Regions from separate parts of the Undibacterium sp. RuTC16W genome, predicted to be linked through region 2. Evidence: predicted binding sites of a transcription regulator. Region 2 holds the regulator's gene; each other region holds the start of a gene.
The links. The regulator sigma-54, encoded in region 2, starts transcription at its own class of promoters, with help from an activator protein. The targets are predictions, from matches to a motif close to TGGCANGNAANCTGCTTT.

Region 1 (7,345 bases), on a different contig from region 2:
GCGCGATGCCTGCGCAGGCATGCATCACCGCCCAATCACGCACTCGCAGGATCCAGGGCGAGATTTTTCAGTTCTTCAGCATCCAGAAAAACCTGACCATTATCGATTTTCAGTGCAAATTTTTGCGTACAGCCTTCGTCTGGCGATACCGCGCACCCCGTCGGCAATTCAATATTCCAGTTATGCAGCGGACATGCCACTTTTTCACCAAAGACGATTCCCTGAGACAGCGGACCGCCCTTGTGCGGACATTTATCGAGGAGGGCGAAAACTTTATTTTCACTGTTACGAAAAATCGCGACATCGGGTTTGGCGCTGCGAGTTACTACACGCGCACCGAGTACCGGAATATCATCAACGTTGCAAATAGGTTTCCATTGTTCGGACATGGTGTTTCCTTTTTTATCTCTCACACATGGATGCGACTCACGCATCCATGTGGCGTTCTGGTGCGCAAGCACACCTTGTTTATCAGGCTGAGTTCTCTGGGCGAATTTTCTCGACGATTTATCAGGATGCTGACAGCATCTCAAACTGACGCGTGTCGACTTGCGCCTTCTCCGGTTCATGCCAAGGATCACTCTCGCCTTCGAGAGCGAACAGCAAGCGCTGATACAACTCTTTACGACGCTCTTCATCCTCGAGTACGATTTTCTTCACATGATCAAGACCAACACGTTCGAGATAATGCACGGTGCGCTCGAGGTACCAGCCTTCTTCGCGATACAACTGCAAGAAGGCACCGGTGTACTCCATGACCTCCTCATGCGTTTTGAGCTTGACGAAGAATTGTGCAACCTCGGTTTTGATCCCGCCGTTACCACCGACATAGACTTCCCAACCAGAATCGACGCCGATCACGCCTACGTCTTTAATACCCGCTTCCGCACAATTACGCGGACAACCGGACACTGCCAGCTTAACCTTGTGCGGCGAATACATACGAGCCAGTTCGCGTTCTAACTGCTGCCCCATCAAGGTCGAGTTTTGCGTGCCCATGCGACACCATTCACTACCTACACAAGTTTTGACAGTACGCAAACCCTTGGCATACGCCAGACCTGACGGCATGCCGAGGTCATGCCAGACTTCGCGCAGATCTTCTTTTTTCACACCCAGCAAATCGATACGCTGACCGCCAGTGACCTTCACAGTAGGAATTTTAAATTTATCGACAACATCAGCGATACGACGCAATTCAGAGGCATTCGTCTCACCGCCCCACATCCGCGGAATCACGGAGTAAGTGCCATCCTTCTGGATATTTGCATGCGAGCGTTCGTTGATAAAACGTGATTGCGGATCATCCTTTGCCTCACGCGGCCAGGTCGAAATCAGGTAATAATTGATCGCAGGACGACAGCTTGAACAGCCATCCGGTGTGCGCCATTCCATGAATTTCTGGGTCGTTGCGACGGTCAGCAATTTATGTTCTTTAATCGCATCGCGCACTGCCTGATGCGAATGATCGGTACAGCTGCACATGGCTTTGACTTTTGCGCTATCGCTGTAATCACTGCCGACCGTGAACATCAGAACCTGTTCCACCAATCCGGTACAGGAGCCGCACGATGCCGACGCTTTGGTATGTTTGCGCACTTCATCGAGAGTCAGCAAACCTTTTTCTTTAATCGTACTGACGATCTTGCCTTTACAGACGCCATTACAACCACAGACTTCTGCGGTATCCGGCATCGCGGCAGCTTTAGTAAAACCTTCGTGACCTACGTCACCGGTATTGGATTCACCAAACATCAAGGTGTCGCGGATCTCTGCAATGTTTTTGCCTTCGCGCAGCAGCTTGAAATACCAGCTTCCGTCAGCAGTGTCGCCATACAAACAAGCACCGATGAGCTTGTCATCCTTGAGCACCAGCTTCTTGTACACGCCACCTATCGGATCAGACAGGATGATCTCTTCGGTATCTTTGCCGCCCATGAATTCACCGGCGGAGAACAGATCAATGCCCGTGACTTTCAGCTTCGTCGATGTGACTGAACCCTGGTAACGGCCAATCCCAAAATTCGCCAGATGATTCGCGCAGACCTTGCCCATTTCAAATAATGGCGCCACCAGACCGTACACAGTGCCTCGATGATTCACACATTCGCCGACAGAATAAATACGTGGATCGTAAGTCTGCATGGTGTCGTTGACGACGATGCCACGATTGCAATACAGCCCTGCAGACTCTGCCAGTGCGGTGTTCGGACGAATACCAACTGCCATGACGATTAACTGCGCGGGAATCTCCAGACCGTCAGTGAAGCGAATGCCCTTTACGTGGCCATTGTCATCACTCAGAATCGCTTCTGTATTTTTTTCCAGCAAGAAGGAGAGGCCGCGATCCTCCAGCGATTTTTGCAGCATCCTGGCAGCAACCTGATCAAGCTGACGCTCCATCAGCCAGCCCGGCAAATGGACCACTGAGACTTTCATGCCGCGCATCATCAGACCATTCGCCGCTTCCAGTCCCAGCAAGCCACCGCCGATGACCACGGCATGCGTATGTTTTTCTGCCGCTTCGATCATAGTATTGGTATCGTAAATATCGCGATACGCGATGACGCCTTTGGCATCCTTGCCTGGCACTGGCAACATAAACGGGACAGAGCCTGTAGCAATCAGAAGGCGATCATAGTCTGTCTGCGTACCATCTTCGGCGATGACCAGACGCTTGACGCGGTCGATCTTGACGATTTTTTTACCGAGATGCAGGGTGATATTATTTTCTTCATACCAGTCGACATCGTTGAGCATGATGTCTTTAAAATTCTGCTCACCGGACAAAACAGGTGAGAGCAAAATACGGTTGTAATTAGCATGTGGCTCAGCACCAAATACCGTAATGTCGTACAGGTCGGGGGCAATTTTCAGCAACTCTTCCAAGGTACGCACGCCTGCCATACCATTACCCACCATCACTAACTTCAATTTCTTCATGGCTAACTCCTTTACTTGTCTCTGCTACTGACTAAGCAAGAGCAATGCCAGTTGGTTTTTATGCAAATACAGGATCCATCACCGTGATGAAGTCCGACTCCGTGAGCCGCTATTTTTGTACGTACGTATAAGATATTCCTGCTCAATTAGCGGTTCAATCCGACCATCGTATTGCATCAAACTTGATCATTCGCTTTTTTGTACGCTTCACCAATTCAATGCTCCGATGCAAAATATCGCACCCAAAAGATGCAACCAGGCACCACTACTGGTGCATCGCACAAATCATGAGCATTGCGATCTTCGCGTGTCGTTTGCTCTATGAGATTTGCCTCAATTTTGCGCGCAATCGTTTGCCTGAGTTTGCACGATTAGGTGGCATGGCACTTGCAAGGGGCATTAGCATTCACTTTTGGAGCAATCATGCAGAAAACCTCTTTCTGGAAAGCGGGACATACTCCCACGTTACTCGCCGCCTTCTTTTATTTCGATTTGAGTTTTATGGTCTGGGTACTGTTAGGACCACTTGGTATACAGATATCTAAAGACTTGGGACTTAGCGCTGCACAGAAAGGTTTAATGGTCGCCACACCGCTGCTCGCCGGTGCACTGTTACGTATCGTGATGGGGATGCTGGTCGATCATCTGAAGCCCAAAAAAGCCGGACTCATCGGTCAGTTTGTCGTCCTGGTTGGCCTGTGCTGGGCGTGGTTGGGCAATTTACATAGTTATGAACAGCTACTATTCCTCGGCATTATCCTTGGCGTCGCGGGTGCCGCATTTGCCGTTGCGCTGCCGCTTGCCTCGCGCTGGTATCCGCCTGAGCATCAGGGTACGGCGCTGGGGATTGCCGGGGCTGGTAACTCGGGGACCGCGTTCGCCGCGTTGTTTGCACCTGCACTGGCGATTGCTTTTGGCTGGCAAAATGTATTCGGTCTGGCCTTGATTCCATTACTGATCGCTCTGGTGGTCTATCTGGTGTTTGCCAAAGATGCGCCTGGTGATACGCCGACCAAATCACTAGGCGAATATCTGGCTGTCTTAAAAGATAAGGACGCCTGGTGGTTTATGTTTTTTTATAGTGTCACATTTGGTGGCTTCTCTGGTCTGGCATCAACGCTGACGATTTATTTCAACACACAATATGGCGTATCACCGGTGACCGCCGGTTATTTCACAGCGGCTTGCGTGTTCGCAGGATCCTTAGTACGTCCTATGGGAGGAAGAATCGCTGATCGTATCGGCGGCATTAAGACCCTATCCGTGATGTATGTGATTGCCTCAAGTTTCTTGTTTATCGCCAGTACAGGCTTGCAATCAGCAATGAGTGCCGTGATTGTATTTGTCATCGCGATGCTGGCACTTGGCACTGGCAATGGCGCGGTATTTCAACTGGTGCCACAACGCTTCCGCAAAGAGATGGGAGTCATGACCGGACTGGTTGGTATGGCGGGTGGTGTTGGTGGCTTTTATCTTGCTGCGAGTATGGGATACTCGCGTCAGATCACCGGTAGCTATCAACTTGGTCTGATGATTTTTGCCAGCCTGGCGATTGTCGCGCTGATCGGTTTATCATTGGTGAAAAAGCGCTGGCGTACTACCTGGGGTTCTGCCGCAATGACCACGGCAAAAATCTGAGCACAGCAATAAGATAAGACTTTCACGATAAACCACAGAATGACATCATCACACCACCACGTAATCACATGCCCTTAATCGTCACTGCCGGCTACTCCTCAATTGCCGGCATACGTCCCCGCAATGAGGATTTTGTCGGCATGGTGACCCCTGAGGGACCTGAGCTGTCCACCAAAGGCGTGATTGCTGCTATTGCCGACGGTGTATCCGGCAACGAAGGCGGACGCGAAGCGTCAGAATATGCCGTGCGTGGTTTGCTGACCGATTATTATGCGACGCCAGATACCTGGGAAATCACCACCGCCCTGGAGCGCGTATTAGTCGCCATCAATAGCTGGGTACAGCAACAAGGCACAGTGCGTAAAGAACTCGCGGGTATGGCGAGTACGCTGACCACGCTCGTGCTGCGTGGCCGCATGTACTACACCGCGCATGTCGGCGACACCCGGTGCTATTTATACCGGGACGGACAGCTGCAAAAATTAACGCAGGATCATGTCTGGGACAGGCCGGAAATGCAGCATGTGCTGACGCGCGCTATTGGCCTCGATAGCCGCCTGGCGCTCGATCATGGCATGGGAGAACTCAAACTCAACGACGTCTTTCTGCTTGCCAGCGATGGCGTCTGGGCAGCAATGACTGAGTACGACTTGACCGATGTTATGAAACAGCTTGCCAACGCAGAACTAAGCTCAGAACAAGCGGCACAGAGTTTGACAGAAGCAGCCATCAAATCAGGTTCGCAAGATAATGCCAGCGCGATGTTTATCAAAGTCAGCAGCCTGCCGGAAGGGGATCTGCGCGATGCCTTATCACAGTTACGCACCCTGCCGGTTCCGCCAAAAATGAAGCCGGGACAAAGCATCGATGGTTATCTGATTGAAGACATTATCCATACCTCAGCAGCTACACTGTTATATCGGGTAGCCGATCCGGTGCAGCACCGGACGCTGGTGCTCAAAACCCTGCATCCTGATCGCGCTAACGATGCGATGGAAATCTCCGCATTTGCGCATGAAGCGTGGCTGGCAAAAAAAGTGGTGGCGCGTTTTTTTCCACAAGTCATCAGTCCCGAGCATAAAAATTTTTTGTATTACCTAACAACCTGGCACGCGGGAGACTCTCTGCAGCGTCGCATGGACGCGGGTCAGCATTTCACGATTCCTGAAGTCATTACCTACGGCAGCAAATTAGTGCGCGCCATCGGTGCATTGCATCGTCGCAGCATCCTGCATCGAGACATCAAGCCGGACAATGTGCATCTCGGTGAAGATGATGAAGTCCGTATTCTGGATTTAGGTGTCGCCCAATCCGGGCTAGATGCTGAAGATAAAAACCTGAGTGCCAGTACCAGTATGGCAGGGACGCCGTCGTTCCTGGCTCCGGAACAATTTCAGGGCGAACCGGCATCGCGTCAGACGGATCTGTATGCGACTGGCGTCACCCTGTATTACCTGCTCACCCGGCATTATCCGTATGGCGAAGTCGAGCCATTTCAGCGACCTAAGTTTGCACAGCCTACCCCGCCGACCCGCTATCGGCCGGATCTGCCACTGTGGCTGGAAAATGTCTTGCTGAAAGCCGTCGCGCGCGATTGTCCTGATCGTTTTGAAACCGCCGAAGAATTTTTGCTCGCTTTAGAGCGCGGGGCAACCAGACCGCTGGCGGCACCTGCAGCACAACCGCTGGCCAAGCGTGATCCGGCTGGCGTCTGGCGCGCCATTGCCGCAACATCGATCATCCTAAATTTGCTCTTAGTCTATGTTCTGATGATCCGCTGATATGACGAACTCTGTTGTGCCCCTACATTAAAGGCACAACAGTTTGGATAATTGACGCGACAAATCTGATCGCCACGGATTCCTTCAAGACACCCATTCATCCGTTGCCCACTCCCCCCATACAAGGGAACCATGCCGTATCCCCTAGCTCCGCTTTAATCAGGCCGCATCCTTGGCGGGATGCGACTGCCGATGGTATAGGAACTCCAGCACGGCACTACGGTATTCCGCGTATTGAGGATTTTGCGACAACGCAACACGATCACGCGGACGATCCAGATTGACGCTGAGGATCTCACCGATAGTCGCTGCAGGACCGTTAGTCATCATCACAATGCGATCGGACAACAATACCGCCTCATCCACATCATGCGTCACCATCACTACGGTAGATTGAGTCTTGGCAACGATCTTCAGTAATTCATCTTGCAAATGCGCGCGGGTCAGTGCATCAAGTGCGCCGAACGGCTCATCCATCAATAAGACTTTTGGTTCTATCGCTAACGCACGGGCTATGCCGACACGCTGTTTCATACCTCCGGAAATTTCATTAGGACGTTTTTTTTCTGCATGCATCAAACCAACTAACGACAAAGCTTGTAAGGTACGTTTTTGTAATTTAGTCTTATTTTCAGCTGCGCCAAAAACCCGTTCCACTGCAAGGTAAATGTTTTCGTAACAAGTCAGCCATGGCAATAAAGAATGGTTTTGAAACACCACACCACGCTCTGGAGACGGGCCGGAGATTTCGCGATGCGCACACAACAAAGTGCCTGACGTCGCTTCGGTAAGACCTGCGATCAGATTCAGCAAAGTGGACTTGCCGCAACCGGAGTGACCAATCAGAGTAATGAATTCGCCTTTACGCACCTTGAGGTTGATGTCGCGCAGTGCGTGGAAGCTACCTTTCTTGGTGTTGAACATCATCTCGACCTGATTGATCTCGATATACTTTTGATCTCCTGCAGGATCTTTGGACAATG
Region 2 (7,345 bases):
CAATATAAAGAAATGAAATGTCTGAGTCATTGTTTCATGCTGGCGATCGGCATCTTCACTGTGTCGCCTGCGGCATTTGCGGAAAAGGCTGACAGCTTGAAGAAGACAGCAATCAGCGCAGAACACCTGACTTCAGACGGAAAAAAGAGTACCTCAACACTGCTTGGCGAAGTCATTCTGGTCCGCGGCACTTTGCTGGTAAAGGCTGATCGTGCCGTTGTGACAGAGGCGGCTGACGGACACCAGACATCGGTTCTGTATGCCAATGCTGGCGGTCGTGTGTCGTTCCGTCAAAAGCGCGACGGTGGCCCTGATTTATGGGTCGACGGCTATGCCGACAGAGTTGAATACGACGACAGGTCTGAGCTGGTGAAATTCATTTCCAAGGCGAAGATCCGCTATCTTGACGGTAAAAATGTAACCCAGGAGCAGGAGGGGGAATATCTTTCCTACGACAGTATTAATGATGTCTTTGTTGCGACCAACAGCACGTCTGGAAAACAAGTTCCCGGTGGCGGTCGTGTTACTTTGATTTTAGAACCTAAAGCCGATAAGCAAACCAAAGAATAAGATGAGCACTTTATTGATCAAGGGTTTGCAAAAGCGTTACGGTGCGCGCCAGGTAGTGCGCGATGTGTCGCTTGAAGTAAAGAGTGGTGACGTTGTCGGTCTGCTGGGGCCGAACGGTGCGGGCAAAACGACATCGTTTTATATGATCGTTGGACTGGTTCCCTCTGATGCCGGTGAAATCAATGTGGACGGTGTAGACATCTCCCATTTGCCGATTCATCAACGTGCCGTTCTCGGCTTATCGTATTTGCCACAAGAGGCATCGGTATTTCGTAAGCTGACAGTCGAGGACAATATCCGTGCCGTGCTGGAGTTGCAAAAGGATGAACATGGCAAGTTTCTGAATTCAGCCGAAATTGAGAAACGCCTGGATACCTTGCTGGCCGATTTGCAGATCGAGGGCATACGTGAAAATCAGGCGCTTTCTTTATCTGGCGGTGAACGTCGCCGGGTAGAAATTGCCCGGGCACTGGCAACGAATCCGCGCTTTGTGTTGCTGGATGAACCCTTTGCAGGTGTTGATCCGATTGCTGTGATCGAGATTCAGCGTATCGTACGCTTCCTGAAAGAGCGCGGTATCGGTGTGCTGATCACCGATCATAATGTGCGCGAAACTCTAGGTATTTGCGATCACGCCTACATCATCAATCAAGGTGCAGTGCTGGCGAGTGGCAAACCGGAAGACATCATCACGAACGAATCCGTACGCAGGGTTTATCTGGGAGAGCATTTCCGCATGTAGCGGGAAGCGAGATGATGATGAAACAAAGCCTGCAACTACGTACCTCACAACACCTGGCGCTGACGCCGCAATTGCAGCAATCAATTCGTCTTTTGCAGTTATCCACGCTGGAACTACATCAGGAACTGGAAAACCTGTTGACTGATAATCCCATGCTGGAGCGGGTTGATGACCCCATGGATAATGCAGTGCGATTGCTGGCCGATGGCGCGATTAGCACCACCAGCAATAATTCAGAATCTGAATTTGCAGTACAGGAAGTCGGTGCCGAGACCGCCGCTCCGGTTGCTGATAGCGGTGACAATGCGGAAGTTGCTTCATCCGCGGACAGCACCAGCGCCAACGAAGAAGAGTGGAGTTTTGATGATGTACCGCTAGGCAGTAAGTCTTCAGAGGAAGAGGATGGACGTCCGCAATTAGAAGCTGCGCAAACCAGTTTGCGCGATCATTTGCTGGAACAGATGCGCCTGAATATTCGTGAGCCGCGTGATCGTGCCTTAATTGAGCTGATGATTGATGCGCTGGATCTCAGTGGTTATCTGATGGAGACCTTGGATGAAATCCATGCGAGTTTGCCGCTTGAATTGTGTGTAGAACCAGAGGAATTATCTTTCGCATTAACGATGCTGCAAAGCTTTGATCCCGCCGGGGTTGGTGCGCGTACGCCGTCGGAATGTCTAGCCTTGCAGATCAAACGCTTACCTAAGATTCCATTCGTGACACGTCGTCTGGCGCTGAAGATTGTTGAAGAACACATCATCTTGTTTGCGCAGCGAGATTTCAACAAACTGAAAAAAATTCTCAACTGCGATGATGAAGATTTGCGCGAGGCGCAGGTAGTGATTCGCCAGTGTAATCCTAAGCCAGGTGCGGATTTTGCAGCGGCGTCATCAGACTATGTGGTCCCCGATGTGATCGTCAGAAAGTCAGCAAATGGCTGGCAGGTTTTGCTGAATCAGGATGTCATGCCCAAGCTCCGCGTTAATAGTATGTATGCCAACATCATGAAGCAAAATCGCGGTGACGGAACGATGGGATCGCAGTTGCAGGAAGCGCGCTGGCTGATCAAAAACATGCGGCAACGCTTCGACACCATCTTGCGCGTTGCACAAGCGATAGTTGAAAGACAACGTAATTTTTTCACTCACGGTGCGGTTGCGATGCGCCCTCTTGTTTTGCGCGAAATTGCTGATACACTAGGTTTACACGAGAGTACTATTTCTCGTGTAACGACCCAGAAATACATGCTTACCCCGCATGGTATGTTTGAGTTGAAATATTTCTTCGGTAGCCATGTCGCGACGGAAACGGGGGGGGAAGCATCTTCCACCGCGATACGTGCACTCATCAAGCAGTTGATAGGAGCAGAAGACCAGAAAAGCCCACTCTCTGATAGCAAAATTGCAGACATGCTGGGTGAACAAGGCATGGTCATTGCGCGACGTACTGTTGCCAAATACCGTGAAGCCCTAAAAATTCCTCCAGTAAGCCTGCGCAAATCCTTGTAATGAACACCTGTAATTTAGTCTTGTAACTAAGCCTTGAAATTACGTTTTGTATTGCTATATATAATTTAGCTCGATGCATCAGAGCAAATGCTGAAGAAATTTATAGCAAGTAACATCACCATAGGAGCGTAGTATGAATCTCACCATCAGTGGACATCACCTCGAAGTAACTCCTGCAATACGTGAACATGTACAAAACAAGCTTGAGCGCATCAGGCGACACTTCGATCAAGTCATTGATATCGCCGTCATCCTGACGGTAGACAAGCTCCGGGAAAAGGAAAAACGGCATAAAGCAGACATTAATCTGCACATCAGTGGTAAAGATATCCACGTAGAAAGCCTGGCGCACGACCTCTACGCTGCGATCGACCTCCTCATCGATAAACTGGACAGACAAGTCATCAAACACAAAGACAAAATTCAAGATCATCAGCACGACGCCATCAAGCACCTGCCAGACCCGGCGTCGGTGTAAGTCATCAAGTCCGGTGTTCGTAGCCGGTACAAAAAAAAGGACGCTTCAAGCGTCCTTTTTCGTTGGGTACACCAAACGAACAGTGGCTTATTACCATCGATATCGAACCCGCAGGCTGGATACGGCTTCCAGGGGCTTTTCGTGCCAACAGCCGCAGCCTGCTTGCGGATTCGTTTTGGGGATTTCTAAAAACTCTTTAATCGATATTTCATGAAATCGCTTATTCCTGCCTTTCCTTTGTGTCCTGGCTTCTCTGTGGTGAGCGATCTTGATTTTTGCGTCAGTCCTGACTTAGTTACAGATTGTTTATAGAGCTAACTTTTGCCCGTGAAACCGATAGTGTTCCTGGGTAAATAAATCGATCCCGCATGGCAGGTTCTCTATCCAGTCCAGAAAAGCATGAATCGCTTCTCGCCCGATAAAATACCGTCCGTGCTGAGGTACCATCATCGCAATATCCATGTTTCTGACCATATTTGCCCACAAACGGCAGACTTTATTTGACACCATATAGCGTTGATGAAACCCTCGCATGGCTGGCAACTGATCTAAAAAAACTTCCTTTGTCGTGATGGGCTGACTGACGTCATGTGCATCGACCATCGACGCGCCCATGTCACCTGAGAACAGGATTTTGGAACGGCTATCGTAGAACTGAAAGTTACCTTCGGCATGCAAGAAATGTGCGGGAACAGCATGAATGGTCGTAACACCCATAGAGACAGGCATACCTTCGTCCGGTATGCCGACAATTCTGCCGTCTGAGCGGTTCAGATTGCAAAAATGCGGTACAAAACGCGACCATAGCTGCGATACATAGAGCTGGCATTCCGTACTGAATAACCACTTATCCAGAGCCCCGATGATGTCCGGATCCTGATGTGATGCAAAAAGGTATTTGAGGTTTTTCTTGGGTAAATAGCGTTGCATCGCTAATACCAAGCTGTTGTAAGTAATATTGCCAGACGGATCAAGCAGGGCACCTTGTCCTTCTGACACAATCAAAAATTGGTTCGCCTGTACCGCGCTATCGCCTGCATCCTTGACGAGATCATTGAACATCAGACAGATGTGATGAGCGTCTTTATATAATTCTATGGGCACTGCGATCTCCAGAGGGAATAGATATTTTCCATCGGGCAATTGTAGTGAGCGAGGGCGCGCTGGAATTGCGTTAGATCAGTAAAGCGCTTGATTCATATCAAGCGCTTGCAAATGACGGCGACGGCTGGCTGCTTGTGACTGAGGACGCTTCAATGAAAATTTAATAGCCTAAGGTTTTGCCGTCTGGATTGCGCGGATCGGAGTAGCCGTCGAAGCCATCGGTACCGATTTGTATGATTTGGGTCCTGCCCATGGCCGGAGAGATTTTTAGATTGTGACCTTTGAGTTCTAAGATACGTAAGGTATCCACGCTGATACCCCGCTCTGCACGCATCTGATCGGGCATCCACTGATGATGAATTCGCGGTGTAATGGTCGCTTGCGCGACGTTCATGCCATGGTCAATAACGTTCAAAATAGTTTGCAGGGTCGTCGTGATAATACGGCTGCCTCCAGGACTGCCGGTTGTCATGAATGGCTTCCCGTCCTTCAGGATAATTGTCGGGGACATTGAGCTAAGCGGACGCTTATAGGCGGCGACGGCATTTGCATCGCCACCGATGAGGCCGAATGCATTCGGTGTTCCGGCCTTCACTGAAAAATCATCCATTTCATTGTTCAAAGTAATGCCGGTACCTGCTGCGACGATACCACTGCCAAAATTCAGATTTAAGGTGTAAGTCGTGGCAACTACATTGCCATGCTGATCGGCGGTCGCAAAATGCGTGGTCTGATCGCTCTCGTAAGGGGCTATATTGCCAGGCTTTATTTGCACAGATGGTGTGGCATGATCGGCGTTGATTTTTTTAACGAGCTCGTCGGCATACGTCGTTGAGGTTAGTGCTTTTACGGGTACTTTAAAAAAATCAGGATCGCCGAGATATTCGGATCTGTCGGCATAAGCCAGCTTCATGACCTCGGTCATCAGATGTAAATTCTGCGCACTATTACTCGCTTGTTCCTTGATCGGGAAGTGCTCCAGCATATTGAGCATCTGTATGATGTGGATGCCGCCTGAGCTGGGTGGTGGCATCGACATGACCTGATAGCCACGATAATTGCCTTTGACCGGTTCGCGCTCAATGACCTTATAGTTATTGAGATCGTCAATGCCAATGATGCCTTGATGTTTTGCCATTTCAGCAGCAATTTTTTTTGCAATACTGCCCTGGTAAAAAGCTTGAGGGCCGTCTTTCGCAATGAGTTTTAGTGAGTTGGCTAAATCCTTTTGAACTAACTTTTCTCCGACGCGCAAGGGGCGTCCATTTTTGAAAAAAATCGCTTTACTCGACTCCCACGCGCCTAAGTGATCACGCTCTGCGTCCAGAATACTGGCCAGATGAGGACTGACTTCAAAGCCTTGCTCCGCTAGCTGGATTGCTGGTGCGATGACGTCAGATAGTGTCATTGTGCCGAATTTATTCAGTGCGAGACTGAGGCCTGCAACGGTGCCCGGTACGCCGACCGCCAGGTGGGAATATAAGGATTTGCCAGGGATGACCTGGCCTGCCTGATCGAGATACATATCGCGTGTTGCACGTATCGGCGCCATTTCACGAAAATCGAGGGCGACATCTTTGCCGGATTTGGCATCATGAATCAACATAAAACCGCCACCACCGATGTTACCTGCATTGGGCAGCACTACGGCGAGAGCGAAACCGACCGCAACACCAGCATCAATCGCATTTCCACCGCGCTTTAAAATGTCAATGCCGACCTGTGTCGCCAGTCCCTGCTCGCTCGCAACCATTCCATGCTGTGCATGGACAGGGCTGACGATGTCATAACCGATATCGTATCTGATGACGGGATTGACTGGCGTGGCCGGTGATGCGGATGCCGCAGATGAGGGCGATATCTGTGTTACCAGACCAGATAAGGCTATTAATATAAACAGTGCTTTCGGCAGGCAGGCGAGTATTGCGGGATGAGGATTTTTATCAGACTTTATCTTGATTCGCATACATGCCTCAGTTAAGTTATCGTTTCGTGAAAAGCGTAATACATCATACGATTTTAACTTTATCGCAAGAATTGTAAGGATAAATTATCCGATTTAATTTATATAATTTTATCGTGCAGCACTTAGCCTGGATTTTCCGTTAGACCGCTATCCTTTCGTGGAAGCGCCATCGCCGCTGTCCTAACGGAGATTCTGGGCTTAGTATCGATTGATGTCCGTTCTGCAGACGTAAAAAAACCGCCCGAAGGCGGTTTTTTTACGGAGAGCAGAAAATTACTTCGCTTCTGCTTCAGCGGATGTTGCACCAGCTGGAACAACAGCGATAGCGACAGTTGCGTCATCACCGTGTACAACTGCGGATACGCCTTTTGGCAATACCAGGCTAGAAACGTGAATAGATTGACCGGCTTCCAGTTTGGACAGGTCAACTTCGACGAATTCTGGCAAATCTGCTGGCAAGCAAGAGATATCCAGTTCAACTACAACGTGGCTGATAACAGCTGCGTTCAATTTTACTGCTGGAGATACATCAGCATTGATGAAATGCAGAGGCACTTTAACGTGGATCTTTTTATTAGGATCAACACGTTGGAAGTCAGCGTGCAATACCAATTGTTTGTATGCGTGGACTTGGAAGTCGCGCAACAATACTTTTTCTACTTTGCCATCAACTTCCAGATCCAGAATGGAGGAGTGGAACACTTCTTTTTTCAATGCATGGTACAGCGCATTGTGATCCAAAGTGATAGATACAGGGGCTTCTGTGCCACCGTAAATGATGCCAGGTGTTTGGCCAGCATTGCGCAGGCGGCGGCTCGCTCCGGTCCCCTGTTCTTTGCGTGCAAATGCGATTACTTTCATGGTGTTACTCCAAAAAATGCAAGACTCAACTTGCGGTTTTGTATCTCCGCGACCAGAGATACAGAAAAACGCACTGATGTATTTTTACAAATACACCAGTGCGCAGAAAAAATTAG
Region 3 (7,345 bases), on a different contig from region 2:
TGCGAACTCTGCTCCAACAAGCGCTGCGACACCCCCGGCACCACCGGCTTTACCCACCAATATCCGCTTCGTACTGATTACCGTATTTCTGGATATTCTCGGTATCGGACTCATCATTCCGGTATTGCCGAGACTGGTTGGGGCGTATTTGCCGCAAGCCGACATGCAGGCGTATTGGTACGGCGCAATCGTGGCGATTTATGGCGTGATGCAGTTTTTTTGCGCACCGGTGATCGGCGCTCTGAGTGATCGGTTTGGCCGGCGTCCGGTGTTGCTGGTTTGTGTATTTGGTCTGGGAATGAATTTTCTCATGATGACCGCGGTCACCTCGATTTACTGGCTGCTGCTGGTTCGTGCCATCGGTGGTGTCACTGCGGGAAATATCTCGGTTGCCAGTGCGTATATCGCCGATGTGTCCGCGCCAAGTGAGCGCAGCAAATCGCTGGGGAAAATCGGTGCGATGTTTGGACTGGGATTTATTTGCGGTCCGGTGTTGGGCGGGGTATTGGGAGAGGCGAATATCCGCTATCCATTCTATCTGGCCGCAGCCATCTCCATGGCGAATGTGATCTACGGATATTTTTCTTTACCAGAATCCCTGTCGATGCAGAATCGCAAGAATTTTTCTCTGACATCGGCAAACCCGTTTGCCGGTTTATCGGGGTTGGGTCATTTGCGCGGTGTCGGTGCCCTGGTCTGGGTCTATGCGTTCACGATGTTTGCCCAATTTACCTTGCAGACGACCTGGGTACTGTCGACCGAATTGCGCTTTGGCTGGACGCCGATGCAAAATGGATTTTCTTTATTCTGCGTCGGGATATCGAGTGTGGTGATGCAAGGGGTATTTTTAGGCCGCTACATCAAACGGGTTGGGGATGCGAATGCAATTCTGATCGGGCTGGCGTCTTCAGCAACGGCATTAACTTTGTATGGACTGGCGAATCAGGGCTGGATGATGTACGGCCTCATCTTGTGTAATGTGCTGGCGTTTGCGACGGGACCGGCGTTACAGGCAATGTTCTCCCGCGCGGTGGATGCTCGTTCGCAAGGCGTCGCAATGGGATCGCTGACGGCACTGGCCAGTATCATGAGTGTGGCAGCTACGCTGGCGGGGACGTCGTTGCTGGGTCAGGTGAGTCACCAGCCCAAGGGGAGTTTGCTGCTCGGCGCACCGTTTTTTATGGCGGCGACCGTGCAAATGATTGCATTGGTTCTGGCATTACGGCATTTGTATAAACCCGCTACTACCTGAATATTTTTCTGACTTTGCTACGGTATTGTCAAATCGTAAAAGCCTGCCGAATACGTATCCGACAGGCTTTTTTATTGAATGCGCTATTGCCAGGCCGAGATTGACTTGAAGATTATTAACGACACGTTTTTAGCTAAAAAATTAGGAAGACGTGTCAGATCCTTTTCGGCGACGCGATACAGCAATCAGTGAGCACAGACCTAGTAAGGATAATGCCATAGAAGCAGGCTCAGGCACCTTGTTGGTAATTTCCAATGGTTGATCCGATGGGCTGGCCGCAGTCAAACCGGTCATGTCACCGATCGTCGTCGTAAAAGTGTGCGTCGCATCGATACTCGCGCCGAACTTGGCCCATAAGCCAAGATATGAGTCAATGAAGTAGTACCGGCCAGTCTGAAGATTAAAATTAAGATTATTACTCAAAGGGCTGCCAAGCACGTCGGCAGAATCAAAGGACGCTTCCAGCTGATACCCTGTTCCGGTCAAAAATGCCTGGTCTGAAAAGTTTTGAAATTCCGCAGACGGCGTCACATCAAAACTCGCAGTTAGCAAAGAGAATACCCGCACCGTACCCGTAACGAAGCTGGCAGCGGTATCCCCCGAGGTATCAAACAAGGATTTGCCGATCAAACCGGTGGCGGTGAAATTAATCGCCGCATTGAGCGTACGATTGCTGCTGCCCAGACCGTCCCAGCTATAGCTTTGCAAGGCTTCTGAATGGGAAGAGACGCGTGCATATGGTAGAGAAGTGAAGGCACCTTGCTTGATGGTCAGCACACCCAGAGCGCCCGAGGCATCGACATAGGAACGGGTTTGATCCGTGCCCGAACTTGCCAGCGTACTGGTCGTGAGATTCGACGCGACCAGGCCACCATAATTGCCATCGTAAGTTTCTTCTACTTTGGTCGAGGAAAAATCACCGCTAGCTTCGCATTTATCCGGCACCGTCGAGCCTAGTGCCCGGCTGGCGGCGCTTCTGCAATCGCGGACAAAAGAGAAGGTATGTGCTGCGTTTGAGACAGTGATGGCGAACGCAGGTGCGTTGCTGAATATAAGAAAGCCTGCGACTGCACAAAACAAACGGGAAACGATAGGTTGAGCCATGTTAGTACTCCTGTTTTGAGCCAAAGTGGGATATCTGAGACCGATGCACTGATCAAGTCTTGAGCGATCACAGACTGAATGCCGACTGAAATTCGCCTTGGAATTGAGCTATCAGGCGTAAAGCAAAAATGGTGCCAAAAATATAACTATCCTATGAGAAGGATATCTTGGCTTTAGTAAAGGAAGGGAATTTTGAAGAGGCGTAAGAAATACCGACAGTTCCACAGGGCGGCGCCTGTCTTAAACCCGGATTTCTGTCAGATCGCGATTACTTTATACGTCGTAATAACGCAGATAGCATGCCGTGTTGAGGGAAGTACTAACATCGCGCTGTAATCGAGTGTGGGTGTTACAGCAGCAATTGCGTATCGGACCAAGCAGATCAACCAGCCGAACCAGTTCATCAAATACACACTTGCCGCTGTTTCAACGTAAAGCTCTAGTGACCTGTCGTCAGGCGAATATTCAGGTCGTCACGTTCTTCCATATTCTCGACTTCACCGTTCAGACGCTGATGAAGTTTCAGCTCATCGACATCATTGCCCCATTTGCCGACGACGATCGTTGCAACACCGTTACCAACCAGATTCGTCAGTGCACGTGCCTCTGACATGAAGCGGTCGATACCGAGGATCAAGGCCAGACCCGCAACCGGAATACCACCGACGGCTGATAAGGTTGCAGCCAGTACGATAAAACCACTACCGGTAATCCCCGCAGCGCCTTTTGATGTCAGCAACAAGACTGCCAGCAAGGTCACCTGTTGCATGAGGCTCATCGGCGTATCAGTCGCTTGCGCAATGAATACAGCAGCCATGGTCAGATAGATAGATGTGCCGTCAAGATTAAATGAATAACCTGTTGGGATCACCAGGCCGACTACGGATTTTTTTACACCAAGATTTTCCAGCTTGGCGATCATGCCCGGCAAGGCGGATTCTGAGGACGAGGTGCCGAGTACGATCAGCAATTCTTCCTTGATGTATTTAACGAATTTCCAGATGCTGAAGCCATGTACTTTGGCAATCGTACCCAAGACAACAAACACAAAAACCAGACAGGTCGTATAGAAAGCCGCCATCAGTTGCGCCAGCGGTAGCAGCGAGGCGATGCCGAATTTACCTATCGTGTAGGCCATCGCGCCGAAGGCACCGATAGGCGCGACTTTCATGATGTAGCCGACGATTACGAACAGCACATGAGAGAATTTTTCGATCACATCAAACACCAGTGTGCCGCGACCGCCAAAGCGATGCAGGGCAAAACCGAATAAGACCGCGATCAGCAGGACTTGCAGAATCTCCCCTTTGGCAAAGGCATCGACGAGTGTCGTCGGAATAATCGCCATCAGGAAGTCTGTCGTTGTCTGCATCTTGCCAGGTGCCGTATAGCTGGCGATTTCTTTCGTGCTCAGCGCCGACGCATCAATATGCATACCTGCACCAGGCTGCCAGAGATTGACCACGATCAGGCCAACGATCAGGGCAAGTGTACTGACGACCTCAAAATACAGTAAAGCCATGCCACCGGTTTTGCCGACTTTTTTCATGTCTTCCATGCCGGCGATGCCGACGACGACTGTACAGAAAATGATTGGTGCAATCATCATCTTGATCAGCTTGATGAAGCCATCACCAATCGGCTTCATGGCAGCGCCAGACTCTGGATAATAGTGGCCCAGCAACACGCCGATGATGATGGCAGTGATGACCTGGAAATAGAGGGAACGGTACAGCGGCGGTTTTTTCATCTGGTGTCTCCAGTGTTGTTATCGGTTGCCGCTGACAGGGTTTTGTTACAAGCTTGTCGCGACAGTGTGGTCGGGAACGGATCCCTGAACTGCCGCCATTATGAAAACTTCGTGACATCGTGCCTATTGTGGGTTTCCACACGTGTTACTGCGGAAAGTTCGTATCTGGCCACAAGTAATCGTACAAACAGATCGTGCGGGCCGCTGGCTGTCTCAGGCGGCGATATGCAGACTCTGCTGTGCCAACCCGGTGATGATCTGGCCTAAGCTGCGTAAGGCGCTGTCGAGTTCGTCGGAGTAATGCATACCGCAATTCAAACGTAAAAAATGGTTAAAACGATTTGAATTGGAATACAACAAGCCCGGTGATACCAAGATCCCCCGCTCCAGCGCGGCGTCGAATACCGCTTTGGACGAGAGCTTATGTGGCATTTCTACCCACACCGAGATACCGCCATCCGGTACGGTGAGTCGGGTTCCTTCCGGAAAATAGGCGGCAATCCCTTCGGCTATCCGCTCTCGTTGCTGGGTCAGAATATGACGCAGACGGCGCAGATGACGGTCGTAGGCGCTGGAGTTGATGAATTCTGCCAGGACAATCTGCGACCATTCTTCGTTATAGCGGGTTTGTGCATATTTCAGCATGCTGACCCGCGCATGCCAGCGACCAGCGACCATCCAGCCTATGCGCAGACCGGGAGCAAGAATTTTATGTAGCGATGCGCAATAAATGACATTGCCGGTTTTATCCCAATGTTTGGCGCTGGTCAGGGCGTTATCGACGTTTGCCAGTGCGCTGTAGGAATCATCTTCGATCAACGGAATATGTTGCGCTTCGCAGAGCTCAACCAGCCGCTGTTTATGGCTGTCGGGCATGATGCTGCCCAGTGGATTTTGCAAATGCGGTACCACCACCACGGCTTTGATGTTGTCGTAAGTCTGCATCGCCAGTTCCAGCGCTTCTATCGAAATACCGGTCTGCGGACTGGTCGGGATTTCCAATGCCTTCATGCCGAGACTTTCCAGCACTTGCAGCAAACCGTAGAAGGTCGGCGATTCGACCGCGATGATGTCACCAGCCTGGGCGACGGCGCGCAGCGCCAGATTCAGTGCCTCAATACAACCGAGCGTCACCACCACATCGTCGGGGGCAATACTGACACCCATACCGAGCGCACGTTTGGCGAGGGCGGTTTTGAGTTCTTTATTGCCGCCGGGAGAGATTGCCTTGGTGAGCAATTGCGGCCGTTGACGCAGCGTGCGTATCGCCAGGTTTTTGAGTTCTTCTTGCGGGTACATATCCGGTGCGCCAGTGGCTCTGGCCAGATTCACTTTTATCGGCCTTTGTCCCTGCGCAATGATGGCGGACACCCGCTCGTGTATCCCGACAAACTGTGCCGGATCGATCGGCGCATTGACCACAGGCTCAGCCACCGGCACCAGACTCACGCGACGTGGTTGACGGACAAAATAACCGGAACGCGGACGCGCCTCCAGCCAGCCCTCGGTTTCTAGCTGACGACACATTTGCAAAGCAGTCGACAGGCTGACATCGTGTAATTGCATCAGCTTGCGCACCGACGGCATACGCTCACCGGTAGTCAGCGTACCGGCTTTGATGGCTGACAGATAATGCGCTGCCAGACGCCGGTACAGAGGTAACTCCTGAGCCTGCGACTGAAATGTGTGGTGTTTGTTCATGCAGTGATCATGCGCCCGGTCACGTGGACTGAACAGATACAGTTGATCTAAATGCATACAATAACAGATGTAAAAATCCCTGTTTGCACCGATGCAGTTAGCACTTTCTTGTGCCTGTTATGTGCGCATGGCTTTCCCTATTCTGATCAACATCTGTTTTCACCACGCTGACAGACTCATTTACATGATTATTCACATGATTTCCAGAACAGGAGCACCTCATGCACATCACTACCTTGCAGTCCGCACAGTCCTATCAGACCTATTTAACCCAAGGCTCGCAACTCCATCTGAGCGTCGGTAGCATCGTCATCAAAGAGGCCTCACGCAGTCTGGATGCTTGTGCTTATGTGCCGCAGATTGTGCTGACCGAGGGATCAACTTATACGATGCAGCGCAGCGGCTGGCTGCAAATCTGTGCGCAAAAACCCTGTGAATTTTTGATTGAATTGCCTGAACCAGGCATGACAAGCTTGCTACTGCAACGGATGAAACAAACTGCGCTCAAAGGCCTTGCCATCGTCACGCGTCGTCTTCGTCTGGGATAAGTCGCTTGAATGAGCTTGAGTCATTCTGCAATGATGCTGCATAAGTTTGGCTGCATGATCTTGTGGGCGCGTGCTTAGTGGGTGATTGTTAAAAATCCAGTGAAAGCACAGTCAGACAACGCGCACGCATGCATAATGAGTGTAGCAAGGCCAGCAAGATCATTCTGTGCATGAAGCACGCATGCAAATCACCCGCCTATCCTGAAGGAGAACGATGTACTCTGCATCATTTATCTACGAAGTAAAAGATCTGGACGATGAATACCATCGTCTGGACCAACTGATCGAAGAAGTCGCACATGCCTTACCTGGTTTTCTCGGTGCAGAAGTCTGGCGCTCGCCGGATGGCAAGAAGAATAATGCGATTTATTATTGGAAAGATCTGGATACGCTTACAGCATTTTCGGAACATCCCCGGCATATGGAAGCCAAGCGTCAATACGCCCGCTGGTATGCGGGCTTCCATATCGTGATTTCTGAAGTGATACGGTCTTACGGCGATGCCGCGTTTAGTCATATCACGCCGGATCAGCGGCAGGAGTAAATGTCGTATTGTTTGTAGGGTGCAGCCCGGATATTTTTGCTCCGGCCATATAGACTTAGCGCTCGTTCGGATTACCGAAAAACTCTTTCATCATGAAGTTCTCCAGCTCGGCTGTATCTTGCGGACGGGCGGACAGGTTAATGACGCGACCCAGGCGGCGTGAGTCCCAGCTGAAGTCGCCCTGATATTCTTCACGGATCAGTAAAATCATACGACGGATGATCGCGAGTTCGATATTGCCACCGAGACCGGCATCGACTTCGATGACTTTTTTGAAGCTGTTTTGACGGCTTGGTTTCCAGCCCCGGAAAGAGAAAGTCGCCATGCGCGTGCTCTTGCTCAGGATCTGGAAGACTCCGCTGGTACCCTCGCGGTTATTTGCTTGCTGCATACTGCGCCGGACATTGGCTTCGGCAACTTCTTGCGGGCTCATGCCGCGTGGTCCC

Region 1: ACO0K4_RS18685 (nitrate/nitrite transporter) is a predicted target of sigma-54. The motif match lies at 3,320-3,337, and genes of this name have one in related genera.
Region 3: ACO0K4_RS03115 (PEP-CTERM sorting domain-containing protein) is a predicted target of sigma-54. The motif match lies at 2,476-2,493, and genes of this name have one in related genera.

What each region holds. Positions count from the first base shown of each region.
Region 1 is NZ_JBMPPE010000013.1:29,662-37,006, forward strand. It holds gene nirD (nitrite reductase small subunit NirD) at 36-389, opposite strand; gene nirB (nitrite reductase large subunit NirB) at 511-2,943, opposite strand; gene ACO0K4_RS18685 (nitrate/nitrite transporter) at 3,367-4,581, shown strand; gene ACO0K4_RS18690 (protein kinase domain-containing protein) at 4,650-6,362, shown strand; gene ACO0K4_RS18695 (ABC transporter ATP-binding protein) at 6,522-7,345, opposite strand, start outside.
Region 2 is NZ_JBMPPE010000002.1:459,874-467,218, reverse strand. It holds gene lptA (lipopolysaccharide transport periplasmic protein LptA) at 1-570, shown strand, start outside; gene lptB (LPS export ABC transporter ATP-binding protein) at 572-1,312, shown strand; gene ACO0K4_RS06475 (RNA polymerase factor sigma-54) at 1,330-2,820, shown strand; gene hpf (ribosome hibernation-promoting factor, HPF/YfiA family) at 2,954-3,298, shown strand; gene ACO0K4_RS06465 (MBL fold metallo-hydrolase) at 3,605-4,402, opposite strand; gene ggt (gamma-glutamyltransferase) at 4,563-6,368, opposite strand; gene ACO0K4_RS06455 (50S ribosomal protein L25/general stress protein Ctc) at 6,642-7,229, opposite strand; gene ACO0K4_RS06450 (ribose-phosphate pyrophosphokinase) at 7,342-7,345, opposite strand, start outside.
Region 3 is NZ_JBMPPE010000001.1:711,449-718,793, reverse strand. It holds gene ACO0K4_RS03120 (TCR/Tet family MFS transporter) at 1-1,252, shown strand, start outside; gene ACO0K4_RS03115 (PEP-CTERM sorting domain-containing protein) at 1,394-2,356, opposite strand; gene ACO0K4_RS03110 (dicarboxylate/amino acid:cation symporter) at 2,796-4,106, opposite strand; gene ACO0K4_RS03105 (PLP-dependent aminotransferase family protein) at 4,320-5,807, opposite strand; gene ACO0K4_RS03100 (hypothetical protein) at 6,029-6,355, shown strand; gene ACO0K4_RS03095 (antibiotic biosynthesis monooxygenase family protein) at 6,570-6,899, shown strand; gene ACO0K4_RS03090 (hypothetical protein) at 6,955-7,345, opposite strand, start outside.